3 regions of the Mesorhizobium sp. M1423 genome follow, and region 3 is predicted to be linked to each of the others. Evidence: riboswitches for the same ligand, from Rfam matches in the RefSeq annotation. Region 3 holds a riboswitch; each other region holds the start of a gene.

Region 1 (5,056 bases), on a different contig from region 3:
CTCGCCAAGATAGGTCGAGAGGTCATTCAACGCCTGGGTCATGCCGCTCACCGTTCGATCGTGCCGGTGCGGCGGATCTTCTTCTGCAGCAGAAGGATGCCGTAGAGCAGCGCTTCAGCGCTCGGTGGGCAGCCGGGCACGTAGATGTCGACCGGCACGATGCGGTCGCAGCCGCGCACCACCGAATAGGAATAATGATAATAGCCGCCGCCATTGGCACAGGAGCCCATCGAGATGACGTAGCGCGGCTCCGGCATCTGGTCGTAGACCTTGCGCAGCGCCGGCGCCATCTTGTTGGTCAGCGTGCCGGCGACGATCATGATGTCGGACTGGCGCGGAGACGCGCGCGGCGCGACACCGAAACGCTCGCTGTCGTAGCGTGGCATCGAGGTGTGGATCATCTCGACGGCGCAGCAGGCGAGGCCAAAGGTCATGAACATCAACGAGCCGCTGCGCGCCCAGGTGATCAGCGCCTCGGTCGAAGTGACGAGAAAACCCTTGTCGGCGAGTTCGTTGTTGATCTCCAGGAAGAACGGATCATCCTCCCCCACCGGTCTGCCGGTGTTGGGGTCGATGAGGCCCTTGGGCTTCGGCGCGACGAGCGTGCCGGAACTGTCGTTCAATCCCATTCCAGCGCTCCTTTTTTCCATTCATAGGCAAAGCCGATGGTCAGCACCGCCAAAAACACCATCATCGACCAGAAACCGAGCATGCCGATCTGACTGAACGACACTGCCCAAGGAAACAGGAAGGCCACCTCCAGATCGAAGATGATGAACAGGATCGACACCAGGTAGAAGCGGATGTCGAACTTCATGCGGGCGTCGTCGAACGAGTTGAAGCCGCACTCATAGGCGGAAAGCTTTTCCGGATCGGGGTTGCGGTAAGCCACCAGGAACGGTGCGGCGAGCAGCGCCAGGCCGACGACCAGCGCCACGCCGATGAACAGGACGATGGGCAGGTACGAACCTAAAAGTGCGTTCATGCTGCAGTTTTCCGTTGGCGGCCAATCCACTCTGATTACAGCACCGGACCCACTTGCGGAAGCGTGACAGATTAACCACTGAACCGTTTTAAGGGGGCTCTATGCTGCAACGCGGCGAGGGTTAGCGCAGCGCTTTCGGCGAAGCAAGTCAAACCTTGTTCAAATCGCGGTGCTGGACGGCATATCCGGGAAAACTGGTCCGATCCGCTCCTGTTTGATTTCCTTCACTTTTCACTCCACTTTTCTCTCCTGACATAGATGCCGCCAAAACCTTGCTAGCATGGGGCGGAATCGCAGGTCATTTTCTCTGTCTAACATCGTCCGGATACCGCCTTCATGAAGGAAAAAATCTCGCTTGCCCTGGCCCGTCGCATTGCGCTTGCGGCACAGGGATTCAATGACCCGCGCCCCAGCGGCACGCCTGACCGCCGGCATCTGGCCCGGGTGCTTGCCCGTACCGGCCTGCTGCAGATCGATTCCGTCAGCGCCGTGGTTCGCGCCCATTATATGCCGCTCTATTCGCGGCTTGGCCCCTACAAGCTGGCGCTGCTCGACGACGCCGCGGTGACACGCAAGCGCATGGTCTTCGAATATTGGGCGCATGAAGCCTCGTTCCTACCCGTCGAGACCTATCCGCTGATGCGCTGGCGCATGCAGCGGGCCGAGCGCGGCGAGGAAATGTACAGCGGACTGGCAAAATGGGGCCGCGAGCACGCCGCCTACATTGAGGACATCTATCGCGAGGTCGCTGAACGAGGCCCGATCGCGGCGTCGGCTTTCGAAGGCCAGAAGGGCTCGGGCGGCTGGTGGGGCTGGAGCCATGCCAAGCATGCCTTCGAATGGCTGTTCTGGGCGGGCCGCATCACCACGGCGCACCGGCGTGGTTTCGAGCGGTTCTACGATCTGCCGGAGCGCGTGCTGCCGCCAACGGTACTCGCTTTGCCAGTTCCGTCCCCCGCGGACGCCCACCGCGAACTGCTGCGCATCTCCGCCCGCGCCCATGGCGTCGCCACGGCGGGCGATCTGCGCGACTATTTCCGCCTCTCGCCCGCCGACATCAAGGGCCGCATCGAGGAACTGGTCGAGGCTGGCGACCTGTTGCCGGTGAGCGTCGAAGGCTGGAGCAAAACAGCCTATCTCCACAAGGACGCCCGTTTGCCGCGCAGGATCGAGGCGCGCGCCTTGCTTGCGCCGTTCGATCCCGTCGTCTTCGAGCGGTCGCGCACCGAGCGGTTGTTCGACTTCCACTACCGCATCGAGATCTACACGCCGGCCGAAAAGCGCCAGTATGGCTATTATGTGCTGCCGTTCCTGCTCGGCGACAGCATCGTCGGGCGCGTCGACCTCAGGGCCGACCGCCCGGCCGGCGTATTGCGCGTCCATGCCGCCTATTCGGAGCCCGGCGCCCCGCCGCAAACTGCCGCCGCCCTTTTCGAGGAATTGAAGCAGATGCAGGGTTGGCTCGGGCTCGAGCGCATCGAGGTGACGGCTGCCGGCGACCTCGGCCAGCCGCTCGCAGATATCGCCGCGTCATAGACGTGCGTTGACACGACTGCCTCCACAAGCCTAAATCCGTTCCAGACGGTCCCCTGCCCGCAACGGCAAGGGCCAAGAGGGAATGCGGTGCGAAATCTCGATTTCAAATCCGCGGCTGTCCCCGCAACTGTAAGCGACGAGCCAAGGCCGAAAACCACTGGGATATTCCCGGGAAGGCGGCACCCAGGCGATGACCCGCGAGCCAGGAGACCTGCCGTCTAGGACATAAGAATCCGATCGCCTGGCGGGTTTTCCGGGCAAGGAGCCTGATTTGGAACGCGACAGCAGTTTTCCGGCTGAGACAGCGGATTTATTGTCCGGCCATGGTGATTCCCCGGCCGGCGTCACCGTCATCGTCTGCTCGTCCTGCCGTGACGAGACCGGTTCGGACGCTCATCCCCGCGCCGGCGAACTGCTCGCCGAGGACACGCGCCGCGCCGCTTCCAGCGAAAACATTAAAATCCGCACCGTCGAATGCCTCGGCAATTGCAAGCGCCGGCTCAGCGCCGCGATGCTGCGCGACGGCTGCTGGAGCTATGTCTTCGGCGACCTGACCACGACCAGCGGCACCGATCTGGTGACGGGGGCAAAGCTGTTCGCTACTTCGACGGACGGCCTCATTCCGTGGCGCGGCCGTCCCGATTGCCTGAAGCGCGGCTTGGTTGCCCGCATCCCTCCCCTCGACCTTTTGAAGGACTTGATATGACTTCCCCAGATTCGGCCGCCAACGTTTCGCGCGTCCCCTGCACCGTCGTCACCGGCTTTCTCGGCGCCGGCAAGACGACGCTGATCCGCCATTTGCTCGAAAACGCCAAAGGCAAGCGCCTGGCCATCATCGTCAACGAGTTCGGCGATATCGGCATCGACGGCGAGATCCTGAAGGGCTGCGGCATCGACACTTGCCCCGAGGAAAACATCGTCGAGCTGGCCAATGGCTGCATCTGCTGCACTGTCGCCGACGACTTTGTCCCCGCGCTCGACCAGATCCTGTCGCTGACGCCGAAGGTCGACCACATCCTGATCGAGACGTCCGGGCTGGCCCTGCCCAAGCCGCTGGTCCAGGCCTTCCAGTGGCCGTCGGTGAAAAGCCGCGTCACGGTCGATGGCGTCATCGCCGTCGTCGACGGGCCGGCGCTGGCTGATGGCCGCGTTGCCAACGACATGGACGCCCTGCAGGCGCAGCGCGCGCAGGACGAGACGCTCGACCATGACGATCCTGTCGAGGAGGTGTTCGAAGACCAGCTCGCTTGTGCCGACCTGATCATCCTGTCGAAGAGCGACCTGCTGGACGCAGCCGGCGCGGCGCGCGCCAATGCCGTCATCGGCAAGCATGTTGCGCGGGCGGTGAGGATCGTGCCGACCTCGCAAGGCAAGGTCGATCCGTCGGTGCTGCTCGGCCTTGGTCTCACCGTCGAGGACGACATCGAGAACCGCAAGACCCATCACGACGACGAGCTCGACCACGAACATGACGACTTTGACTCGTTCGTCATCGACATTGCGTCGGTGTCCGACCCGGACGAGCTGGCACAACGCGTCGCCACGGCGGCGGAGGAAGAAAACGTATTGCGCGTCAAGGGTTTCGTCGACGTCGGCGGCAAGCCGATGCGGCTCTTGCTGCAGGCCGTCGGTCCGCGCGTCAACCACTATTACGACCGCGCCTGGACCGCTGAAGACGATCGCCGCTCGCGCCTCGTCGTCATCGGCCTGAAAGGGCTGAACCGCCCGGCGATCGAGCGTATCCTCGCCGGCTGATCCCAGGTACGAGCCGCGATGCACATCCTCACCACCACATCCGCCTCGCTCGACGATCTCGCCGAGCCTGTCGATCTCAGGCAAACGCCTGCGGATGTCGTGGCGCTGTCCTTCACCGACAGCGACCTCGCCGGGCTGGCGGCGGCGTGGAAGGCAGATGCGGACCGCCTGCCGTCGATGCGGCTCGCCGCCTTGCGCGACCTGCGCCACCCGATGTCCGTCGACCTCTGGATCGACAGCGTCGCCCGCCACGCCAAGGTCGTCCTGGTCCGCATCCTCGGCGGTTACGACTGGTGGCGCTACGGCTGCGACCAGCTTGCCGTTGTCGCGCGAAATCGCGGTATTAAGCTGGCGCTCCTACCGGGCGAGAGCCACGACGAGGATTTGCGGCTGATCGAAGGCTCGACGCTGCCGCGCCAGGAACTTGATGGTCTGCTCGACTATTTCCGCGAAGGTGGCCCGGCGAATATGACGGCGCTGGTGCAGAGGTTGGCAAGTCTCGCCGGATCGGGTGCGGCGGTCGCTGAACCTGTCAGCGTGCCAAAGGCGGGATTTTACGAGCCGGGACGCGGCGTTATAGAAAGAATGGACTTATCAAGCGTCGGCATTCCTTCGCGCCCCCCTCTGTCCTGCCGGACATCTCCCCCACAAGGGGGGAGATCGGCTGTCACTGACCGTCTCGCGACTTCTGCAACATCGAACATTGACGAAGGCGACGATGACCAGGCGATCTCCCCCCTTGTGGGGGAGATGTCCGGCAGGACAGAGGGGGGCGCGAAG
Region 2 (5,056 bases), on a different contig from region 3:
TTCGAGGTCGAGATAATCGTAGCGCAACGCGATGTTGAGTTCGTCGAGCACCACGAGGCTGATCGACGGCTCGGCCATCAGCTCGAGCGCCTTGGCCCAGGCGGCCTCAGCGGCCGCGATGTCGCGCTTCAGGTCCTGCGTTTCCCAGGTAAAGCCCTCGCCCATGGCGTGCCAGACGACGCGGTCGCCGAAGCAGGCAAAAGCATCCTTCTCGCCGGTGTGCCATTTGCCTTTGATGAACTGGACGACGCCGACGCGCTTGCCGTAGCCGAGCATTCTGAGCGCCAGCCCGAAGGCGGCCGTGGTCTTGCCCTTGCCCGGACCGGTGTTGACGATCAACAGCCCTTTCTCGACCGTCTTGGCTGCAACCTCGGCGTCCTGCACCGCCTTGCGCTTGGCCATCTTCGCGCGGTGGCGTTCCTCGTCCTTGGGATCGATGTGGTCGGTATCAGCCATGTCATTTCACCCTGAGCGGCAGCCCCGCCACCATCAAAAGCACGGTGTCAGCGACGGCGGCAACGTCCTGGTTCAACCGGCCGGCCGCGTCGCGAAACCGTCTTGCCAGCGCATTCTCCGGCACGATGCCCTGGCCGACCTCGTTGGACACCACGAACCAGGGTCCACGCGGCCGCGACAGCACATCTGCCAGCCTTCGGCATTCGGCCTCGACATCATGTTCGGCCAGCATATGGTTGGTCAGCCACAGCGTCAGGCAATCGATCAGCACCGGCTGGCCGTCAGGCAGTGCCTCGATCGCGCCGGCAAGGTCGAGCGGCGCCTCGATGGTCGTCCAGCCGGCGCTGCGGCGCGAGCGGTGCAGCGCGATCCGTTCGCGCATCTCCTCGTCATAGGCTTGCGCCGTCGCGATATAGCTCCATGGCGCCGGACAGGCACTCACCAGCCTCTCGGCATGCACGCTCTTGCCGGAGCGCGCACCGCCGATGATCAGGGTCAGCGCCCCGGCAGCGCGGTCAGGCAAAGCTGTCGCGCAGGCTGGTCGCCGTGCCGGTGAAGCGGCCGCGCACCACGCCGACGACCGCGCCGAGCACCAGCCAGAACACCAGATTGGTCAGCGTCACCGCCACCACGAACTGATGATGCAGGCCTTCCGGGATTGTCGTCTCGAAGCTGTCGGGCTGCGGCGCGCCGACAATATGCGGCGCCACCATCAACGCCACCGCAAGGACCGCCAGCGGCAGCGATCTGCGGAACGCAAGCAGGCCGAGACCGGCCGCGGTCGCCACCACCGTTGCCCACCACCAGATCTGGCGTTGGACAAGGTCGGCCGCCGGCATCGCTGGCAGTTCCGGCGGCAGGCCGAGGCCGGGCGCCAGCGTGAACACGGCAAAGCCGGCAAGCCCCCAGAACAGGCCCTGGCGCCAATTGCCGATGCCGCCGGCGAATTCCGAAACCGCAACCAGGATCAGTGCGAAGCCGATGCCGGTGACGATATTGGCAACGACGCTGAAGGCAAAGCGTTCGAAACCGTCGGCCGGCGCCCAGCCTTCGTCCTCAGCCGGAGCCATTGCTTCAGCCGGTGCCGGCGCGGCGCTGCTCATAGCCATCGTGCCCGTGGCGGCCGGTGCCGCAGGTGCGGCGGCATGGTCATGGCCGCCGCCGGCCTGTTCGTAGACTTCCGCCTTCAGGATCAGCGGCACCGTGGCATAGGCCTGCATGCAGGCGAGAACGACGCCGGCCACGAGCCCTGCGATCGCCGCGATGAACACGACGTTGCGAAACATTGTCATGATGTCAGCCCCTTGTCAGTGGCAGGGAAAGCCCATCGAATGGCGATAGTCGTGCGCGGCATTGTGGACCGCATCGATGTGCGAGAAGCCGACAAAGCCCATGACGAAAATGCCGAGGAATGCAGCAAGCGCCAGCTGCATGAAACGCGACTGCGAGGAGACGGAAGCGCCGAGCGAGACGGAAGCGGTATTCATGTCTTGTCCTTTCGCCCTCCACCCGAGGGCATAGAAGTCAGTTTCCTGTCGCCGGCAGGTCTCCTGGCTCGCGGATCAGCGCCCTTCCCCACCTTCCCGAAGAACATCTTCAGTGGCATATGGAGAGGACTACCGCACACAGTTGCGGGGGCAGCCACGGCATTGGGCAAGAATTTCGCCCGCACCGCATTCCCTCTTGGTTCCAAACGGAACCGACGACATCAGCGACTATAGGCAGAATCGCCGCGCCCGGCAAACCAAATTCCGCCGGATCGTGTGGCGAATGCGCCGCCTCGCCAAGCCCGCCGGCCGGCGCCGCAATTGACAATTCTCACAGCCGGGTGTCGGCTGGCGGATGGGGAGGAAGCCGGCATGCAACCCAGCCCGAATGAGCGCGGTCCCTATAACGGCCTGACGCGGGCCGAGTCGACGCTGCCGTCATCGGCCTATTGGGACATCGCAGGCTATCAGCGCGATCTCGAGGCCATCTGGTATCGCAACTGGCTGCTGGTCTGCCGCGAGGCCGACCTTGCCCAGCCGCTGGCATTCAGGACGTTTCGCATAGGCACGCAGGAGATCGTCGTGCTGCGCGACGAGACCGGCGAATTGCGCGCCTTCCACAACACCTGCCGGCATCGCGGCTCGCAGCTTTGCCAGCAGAGCGAAGGACGGCTGAAGGCGCGGCTCATCACCTGCCCCTACCACGCCTGGTCCTATTCGCTGCGCGGCGATCTGGTGCGCGTGCCATCGAAATCGCTGCCGGATGGTTTCGACAAGGCCGATCATCCGCTCTACCGCGTAGCACTGTCGGTGTGGAGCGGTTTCGTTTTCGTCAACCTCGCGGAAGACGCTGCCGGTTCGGCTGAAACATCCTTCGATCCGGCATCAGGCAACCTCGCCAACTGGCCGCTGGAAACGCTGCTGAGCGGCCATGTGCTGCGCAAGGTTATGAACTGCAACTGGAAGATATTTTGGGACAACTTCAACGAGTGCCTGCACTGCCCCGGCGTCCACAAGGACCTGTCGCGGCTGGTGCCGATCTATGGCCGCGGCCTGATGGGCCGGCACGACGACCCCGAATGGGCGCGCCACGCCGACAATGACGCGCCGGAATTTGCCGGCGGCTTGCGGGCCGGGGCCGAAACCTGGTCGCGCGACGGGCGCGTCCACGGCTCGGTCTTTTCGAGCCTGACGCCGGCCGAGCGTGCTGCCGGGCAGACCTATGCCACCAGCCTGCCGTCGATGTTCGTCGTCGGCCATGTCGACTATGTCAGGACCATGCGGCTGGTGCCGCTTGGGCCGGAGCAGACCGAACTCACCGCCGAATGGCTTTTTTCGCCCGAAGCGCTCGCCGATCCGACAGCGGATATCGACAACATCGTCGCCTTCGGTACCCAGGTGCTTGAGGAAGACGCTGATATCTGCGAGGTCAACCAGAAGGGCTTGCGCTCGATGCGCCACAAGGCCGGCGTGCTGATGCCCGAGGAATATGACTTGCACCGCTTCCACAACTGGGTGCGCGAGCGGCATGCGGCAATTGAACATCAAAGCGATTTGGGCAGATAGCGCCAGGTGACGAAACCGCAGGCGGCGGCCAGAACACCGAGCGTCGCGAAAACCGCGCCCAGGCCAAAGAACGCCAGCACCACCGAATAGACCAGCGGCGGCGTCAGCTCGGAAAAGTCGAGATAGGTGCGGTAGACCGCCGCCATCTGTGCCCGCTCATACGAGCGCACCGAGCGCATGAATGCGGTCGAGCCCAGCGCATCGAGCGCGATGGTGAAGAAGGCACCGCAAAGCAGCAACGCGCCGGTGACGAGCGGCGCGGCCTCGCCGACGGCGCCGGCCGCCAGCAGCGTCGCCGACATGGCGAAATAGGCAAACGTCATGGTGCGCCGGCCGCCGAAACGCTTTCCCGCCCTGCCCCAAAAGATGGCCATGAACAAAAGCGCATTGCCGGCCGAAACCAAGAGGCCACCGGCGAGCGCGCCCTCGCCGGTGATCACCATGAACAGCGGCCCATAGACAAAGAACGTCGTCCAGAAGCAGGAACGGCCGAAGGCGATCAGCCAGGCCAGCCTCAGCCTTGGCTGCGCGACGAAGCGGCCGATATTGGCCAGCGGATTGACCGGCCGGGTCTTGCCCGGGCGGATCGACGGGTTGTCGCCAAGCCGGTAAGTCCAGAACAGCGCCAGCAGGGCCATGGCGAAGACGGCCACCGCGCCATGCGCGGCATAGATGCCGAAACGCGTGTAGAGGAAAATGCCGAGCGTCGGCCCGGCGGTCCAGGCAAGCATCGACCACGCCATGCGCAGCGACTCGGCCTGCATGAAATCGGTCTTGCGGATATGGTCCATGATGTAGAGGTTGAGCGTGATCGCCAGCGCGCTGGCGCCGATGACGCGGCAGAGCATGCCGACCGTTTGGCCGGCAAGCGTATGAGTGACGAAGAACAGCGAGCCGACGGCCAGCAGGCAGGCACCGGCGGTATAGACCCAGCGCCGGGCAAAGCGCCGGATCAGCATCGGCATGAACAGCGTCGCCGAGAGGCCGAGCATTGCCACGACCGTGTAGAGGATCGAGACGATCTGCTCGTTGTGCAGGATCTCATAGGCCTGGATCGGGATGACGCTGGAGACGGTGGCGCGCGCGAACGATTCGACCGCATAAAGCGAGGCGAAGGTGCGTGCATCCGCCGGCCGCAAGGCCGCAAGCCAGATAGGATGGCGCACATGGGTAGCCATTGCTTTCCCCGAAGCAGAATCGCCCAAAGCAGGGTTTGGAGCACAAATCTGCCGCGGCGATTCCTGGCCGGGTAACAGGAAACCGACGCCTTCACGGCAAAAAGCGAAGCCGGCCAAAGGCTTTCCGGCTCTGGCCTAAAGCGAGTTCTAATGCTGACCCGCGCCAACGCGACGCGAGGACTGCTTCTTTTGACGGTGGCAACCGTGATAGTCGTCTTGCCGGGGCTGAACCAAGACAGCGAGACCGATGAGCATCGCCACGCCGACCACCGCCGTTCAGGATCAACCGAAGGCGAAGCGCATCGCCGCCATCGACATCGCACGCGGCATCGCTTTGCTTGCCATGGCGAGCTATCATTTCACCTGGGA
Region 3 (5,056 bases):
GGATCGATGCCGCGCTTGCGCCGCTCTGGAGCCTCTTCAAGGAGTTCTCGAGCCTTCGCGTCGTCTATGCACTTGCCGAATTGCTCGACATTTGCCGTGCCGACCCCCCGCGTCCCATCCTGCCTCTGCCCTCAGCAGCGAAGCGCCAGATCGCCGCCGCGTTGGAACGCTTGCCATCGGATGTCAACCGGTGAACAGCGAACCCGGCGGCCAGTGAAGGAACCTGTCATGTATGTACCCGCGCATTTCGATGAACCGAGCCGAGAAGTCCTTTACGAACTGATCGAGAACAGCGCACTTGGCATGCTGATAACCCATGGCCGGAGCGGTCTCGACGCCAATCACATCCCCTTCGAACTCGACACGTCACAGGGAGAAAACGGTTCCCTTTATTCCTGCGCGATTAGTACACGTGCCGAAGGAAAGTGCACTTTCTCGCTCGAGTGACTTATTTCAAAGGATGTGATCGCGTTTTGGCACATTCACGGCCCACATGCGGCAGCCGCTAACTCACCACATGGTGAGCAACCAGGAAACCTTCCGGCCTACACTTTCTCCCGGAGCGCGCGTGCTGCAGCAACCATGTTCATGAGGGCAGGGCGGACCTCCTCCCACTTGCGGGTTTTGAGGCCACAGTCCGGGTTTACCCACAGTTGGGCATCGGACAGTCGCTCGCGGGCAAGCATGACGAGATCCGAAATCTCGCCGACTTCCGGGACCCGTGGTGAGTGAATGTCGTAGACTCCGGGCCCGATTTCATTCGGATATTTGGAGCTCGTGAAGGCGTCCAGCAGTTCCATTTTCGAGCGCGACGTCTCAATCGAAATGACATCCGCATCCATTTCAGCGATCGCGTCGATGATCTCGTTGAACTCCGAATAGCACATGTGGGTATGGATTTGAGTCGCGTCCTTTACACCCGTTGAAGCGATCCGGAAGCATTCGACAGCCCAGTCGAGATAGTCGTTCCAATCAGACTGGCGCAGTGGCAATCCTTCGCGAAACGCGGCCTCATCGATCTGGATCATCCTTGCGCCGGACCATTCGAGATCCGTCACTTCGTCGCGGATGGCGAGCGCGATCTGGCGGCATGCTTCGGAGCGGGGTACGTCGTCGCGAACAAATGACCAGTTGAGAATGGTCACTGGGCCTGTGAGCATTCCCTTCACAGGGTTTTCCGTAAGCGACTGGGCGAACTGCCACCAGCGCAGCGTCATCGGATTGGGCCTCGATACGTCGCCGAAGATGATGGGGGGGCGCACGTAACGCGACCCATAGCTCTGCACCCAGGCATGCTGGGTGAAGGCGAAGCCGGACAGCTGCTCGCCGAAATGCTGTACCATGTCGTTTCGTTCGAACTCACCGTGCACCAGCACGTCCAGCCCGATCTCTTCCTGCCAGCGAATTGCAGCCTCGATCTCCTTCTTCAGGAAGGTCTCGTAGTCGACATAGCTCAGCTGGTCCTTCGCATGAGCGGCCCGCGCCCTGCGTACCTGCGGCGTCTGCGGGAAGGACCCGATGGTCGTCGTCGGGAACGGCGGCAGCCCGAGCGTGCCGGCCTGGACTCTGGAGCGCTCGGCAAAAGCGCTCTCTCGTCGCTTCATGCTGTCGTCAATGCTGGCGATCCGCCCCTCAACCAGCGGGTCATGGATCTTCGTGGATGTCACGCGAGTGGCGGCAGCCTCGGCAGACGCTTTCAACGCGCCTGCCACCGCATCCCTGCCTTGGGACAGGGCCCGGGCAAGCAACACCAACTCGTCGGTCTTCTGGGCCGCGAAGGCGAGCCACGACCTGATGTCCGCGTCGAGTTCCGTCTCCATGCGGAGGTCGATCGGCACATGCAGCATCGAGCAAGAAGGCGCGATCTCGACGCGGTCCAAGGGCCAGCCGGCGACGATCGGTTTGATGCGGTCGAGAATGGCGGGCAGGTTCGCACGCCAGACGTTGCGGCCATCGATCAAGCCAAGCGAGAGCACCAGATCCTTCGGTGCGAGCCGACCCACCGTTTCCAGCTGCTCGGGAGCGCGCACGAGATCAATATGCAGCCCGGCCAGGGGCAGAGAAACCGCGGTTTCGAGATTGTCTCCCAGCGGCCCGAAATAGGTAGCCAGCATGATCTTCAGCTCGGGCGCGGCTTTTGACAGCTGGCCATAGGCGAATTCGAACGCAGCTCGTTCATTCGGGTTCAGATCGAGGACAAGCGCTGGCTCATCGATCTGCACCCAGTCGGCTCCAGACAGCTTCAGCCTCTGCAGGAGTTGCTCGTAGACGGGCAGCAGCCGCGGCAGGAGCGCGATGGGATCGAATCCTTCGGCAGGCGATTTCGCCAGCTTGAGGAAGGTGATCGGTCCAAGGATGACTGGGCGTGTGTGAACGCCGAGAGCTTTAGCCTCGATGAAGTAATCGACCGGTTTCGTCGACGAGAGGGCGAACGTCTGATCATCGTTGAGTTCCGGCACAATGTAGTGATAGTTGGTGTCAAACCACTTGGTCATTTCCATCGCGGTTACATCAGACCGATGAGCCGCCTGCTGGTGACCAGCGTGTCGACAATCCTCCGTCTGACCCTGGTTGCCCCGCGCCATTGCGAAGTAGATGTCAAGTGGAACCTCGCCGCTATTCCAGCCGTAACGGGATGGAACGGCGCCGACCATGGCTGCGGTGTCGAGCACATGGTCGTAGAGCGAGAAGTCGTTCGACGGGATTTTCGACACGCCGCGATCGTGCTGCTCCTCCCAGCTAGCGGCACGGAGCGCCTTCGCGGTCGTGAGAAGGTCGGCAGCGGACGATTTTCCGGACCAGTAGCTTTCAAGCGCGAATTTCAGTTCTCGCCGACGACCGAAGCGGGGCACGCCGAGCGTTGCTACAGGAATTTGCTGAGAGACACTCATGCCAGACCCCGATGGTTGGGGCGTCGGTGACAAGGAAGGCGCTAGCAGGCCGGCACGAACGCCAGGCTGCAGCGGCCACCGAGACACCCCGCCCGTGGACGTAATTCGCCGTGGCAGGTCTCCTGGCTCGCGGGGTCATAGCCTCTACCCGTCTTCCCAAGGCTATTCGCCTCAGTGACATGAGTGGGGTTGGCTCGCCGCTAACAGTTGCGGGGGCAGCGCCGGCATCGCACCGGCTTCCCTCTTAGCTCCGCTGCGGCAGCGCCGTACGGAGAACCACGACGCGGGAGACAATTACAGCAGTTCGCTTCTTTGTCAACGCCGCATAAAGAAATGTTTATGTCGTTATGTTAAATTTCCGTTGGCATGTTCCAAAGGTCGCCTCGAAAGCGAAAACTGTGGAAGCCTTGAGCGGCCGGTAAATCAAAGCAATGACGCACGGCGCCCTTGTCCAGGAGGATAGGAGTTCGTCGGCTGCCGGCAGCAAACATACCGGCAAGCGCCGTGGTGCTGCTTAGCGCATCATGCGAACCACCTCGGCGTCGAACTTCGGCTCCGAGGTTCCGACCGCTTCGTTGGTGATCTGCTCGCGACCATATTCGGCTCAATGGCGAGGCTGTTGCCCATGTGGAAGCTGTTGGCCGTGATGCCCTCGGTGATATGACACAACGATTTCGGGGGGAGCACACCGAGGCCAGGCGCAGCGGCGTGTTGCGAAGTGATCGAGGCCAATGTCTCGAACTGCTTGTTCGCAGCCCACCGGCTCAAGGTAACCCGGCTCAAACCACCGGGCCAGCTCAAGTCCTGTCCAAATGAGGCCTGAGCGGCAAATCGTCGTGCACGCGCACGGTTTGGCGTTCGATCTTGTGATGCGTCTTGGGCGGACAATCGCCACGGTGCAGCGCGCAGAAGCGGTCCCCAATTGGGAAACCGAGGGCGGTGAGGGCAAGCCAGCGCCACAGGCGGAAGGGGACTTGGACCTGTTTGCCCTGCTGGACCACAAGTTCGCGACACAGGGCCTCAAGGAGAAGACCAAGAGTGATTATGCGCGGGACCTCGCCAAATTCATCAAAAGCAGCGGGCAGTCAAAGTTCGGCGCCGATTGACATGGAGATAGCCATCGCGGCGGACCGCCCAGGCGGACCGCAAGCCGGAATACAACCGGGTGCAGGCGGCCAACCTCGTCCACAAGATGGCGTCGGGCACACACCGGCGATGGGAGAGCGGACCGTGGAGTGCAGGAACTTCACGCCTATCCACGCTCCCGTGGACGTGTCCTGCGGCACATCGGCAGCGATATTGAGGAGGCAGTTGAGCTTCTGGTCGAGCACTCTTACCTGCCACTACCTACGCTTAACGTCATCTCGTACTGAAAACGCACCACGCAAGGTCGAGATGTAACATGCGCCCTTCGTGGATGGTTCTAAGCTTCCTCGGGCGCGGTCAATCTGTGATAACGGTCGCTTGGAACCTCCATCACCGCGACGCGATCAAGGTTGGCGTATCGCGCTCGGTAGTAACCTTCTTCCTCCACTTCGGCGAAACTACACTGGGGAACGTCAAAGGTCGCAGCTTCCAATCCGAAGAAAGTCGTAGCGGTTTCCTCATCCAAGAAGTTCCACTCATCTTCTCCGTCGTCATATGTGACGCGAACATAGGAGGCCATGCGCACGGCTTCCTGATCACCCATCTCTGCGATGATGGCATCGCATTCTTTCTTCAGCTTTCCTGAAACCTCACCCTTATCCCAGTCATCCAAAGCCCGATAGATTTCTGGATGATAATACTCTGGCATCTCCTCTACATCGTCACCGATAAGCTCAATGGTGCGGACATATTGCGGATTTATCAAGAGTATTTTGTTGTCAAGGCTCCAACAATACAGCCATGGCCTGCTTGTGTTATTTCTACGCAGATTATGAAGTTCCTTCAACTGACGTAAAATCGATTCACGCGCCTTTTCATCGATAGGATATTGGCGGCTGCCAAGAGTCGTCTTGATTCTGAGCGTGCCGTATCGCGTTTCGGCATCGGCAATTGCAAACGGGCTCGTGCGCCACTCCTCGACATCAATCTTCCAGCCCAGCAGCTCCTCGACCGTGCATTTCAACGTGAGACAAAGGTCCTTGATCTGCTCGACGTTCAACTGCGTTTTGCCTGTTTCC

What was found. A riboswitch is a leader RNA that binds a small molecule or an ion and turns the genes downstream of it on or off. The one in region 3 is predicted to bind cobalamin.
Region 1: it holds a riboswitch for cobalamin, as region 3 does, so the genes downstream of both, NKG95_RS03135 (DUF1636 family protein) here and metE (5-methyltetrahydropteroyltriglutamate--homocysteine S-methyltransferase) in region 3, are expected to answer to the same signal.
Region 2: it holds a riboswitch for cobalamin, as region 3 does, so the genes downstream of both, NKG95_RS33220 (CbtB domain-containing protein) here and metE (5-methyltetrahydropteroyltriglutamate--homocysteine S-methyltransferase) in region 3, are expected to answer to the same signal.

Annotation. Positions count from the first base shown of each region.
Region 1 covers NZ_JAMYKU010000002.1:60,145-65,200, forward strand. The annotation lists gene NKG95_RS03115 (NADH-quinone oxidoreductase subunit C) at 1-42, opposite strand, end outside; gene NKG95_RS03120 (NuoB/complex I 20 kDa subunit family protein) at 48-629, opposite strand; gene NKG95_RS03125 (NADH-quinone oxidoreductase subunit A) at 620-985, opposite strand; gene NKG95_RS03130 (winged helix-turn-helix domain-containing protein) at 1,322-2,521, shown strand; cobalamin riboswitch at 2,551-2,754, shown strand; gene NKG95_RS03135 (DUF1636 family protein) at 2,793-3,227, shown strand; gene cobW (cobalamin biosynthesis protein CobW) at 3,224-4,276, shown strand; gene NKG95_RS03145 (cobaltochelatase subunit CobN) at 4,295-5,056, shown strand, end outside.
Region 2 covers NZ_JAMYKU010000052.1:317-5,372, forward strand. The annotation lists gene cobO (cob(I)yrinic acid a,c-diamide adenosyltransferase) at 1-456, opposite strand, end outside; gene cobU (bifunctional adenosylcobinamide kinase/adenosylcobinamide-phosphate guanylyltransferase) at 458-979, opposite strand; gene NKG95_RS33215 (CbtA family protein) at 972-1,748, opposite strand; gene NKG95_RS33220 (CbtB domain-containing protein) at 1,764-1,943, opposite strand; cobalamin riboswitch at 1,980-2,175, opposite strand; gene NKG95_RS33225 (aromatic ring-hydroxylating oxygenase subunit alpha) at 2,316-3,509, shown strand; gene NKG95_RS33230 (MFS transporter) at 3,488-4,687, opposite strand; gene NKG95_RS33235 (heparan-alpha-glucosaminide N-acetyltransferase) at 4,935-5,056, shown strand, end outside.
Region 3 covers NZ_JAMYKU010000019.1:70,959-76,014, reverse strand. The annotation lists gene NKG95_RS22690 (dihydrodipicolinate synthase family protein) at 1-194, shown strand, start outside; gene NKG95_RS22685 (FMN-binding negative transcriptional regulator) at 229-447, shown strand; gene metE (5-methyltetrahydropteroyltriglutamate--homocysteine S-methyltransferase) at 546-2,891, opposite strand; cobalamin riboswitch at 2,987-3,187, opposite strand; gene NKG95_RS22675 (hypothetical protein) at 3,743-3,997, shown strand; gene NKG95_RS22670 (helix-turn-helix transcriptional regulator) at 4,315-5,056, opposite strand, start outside.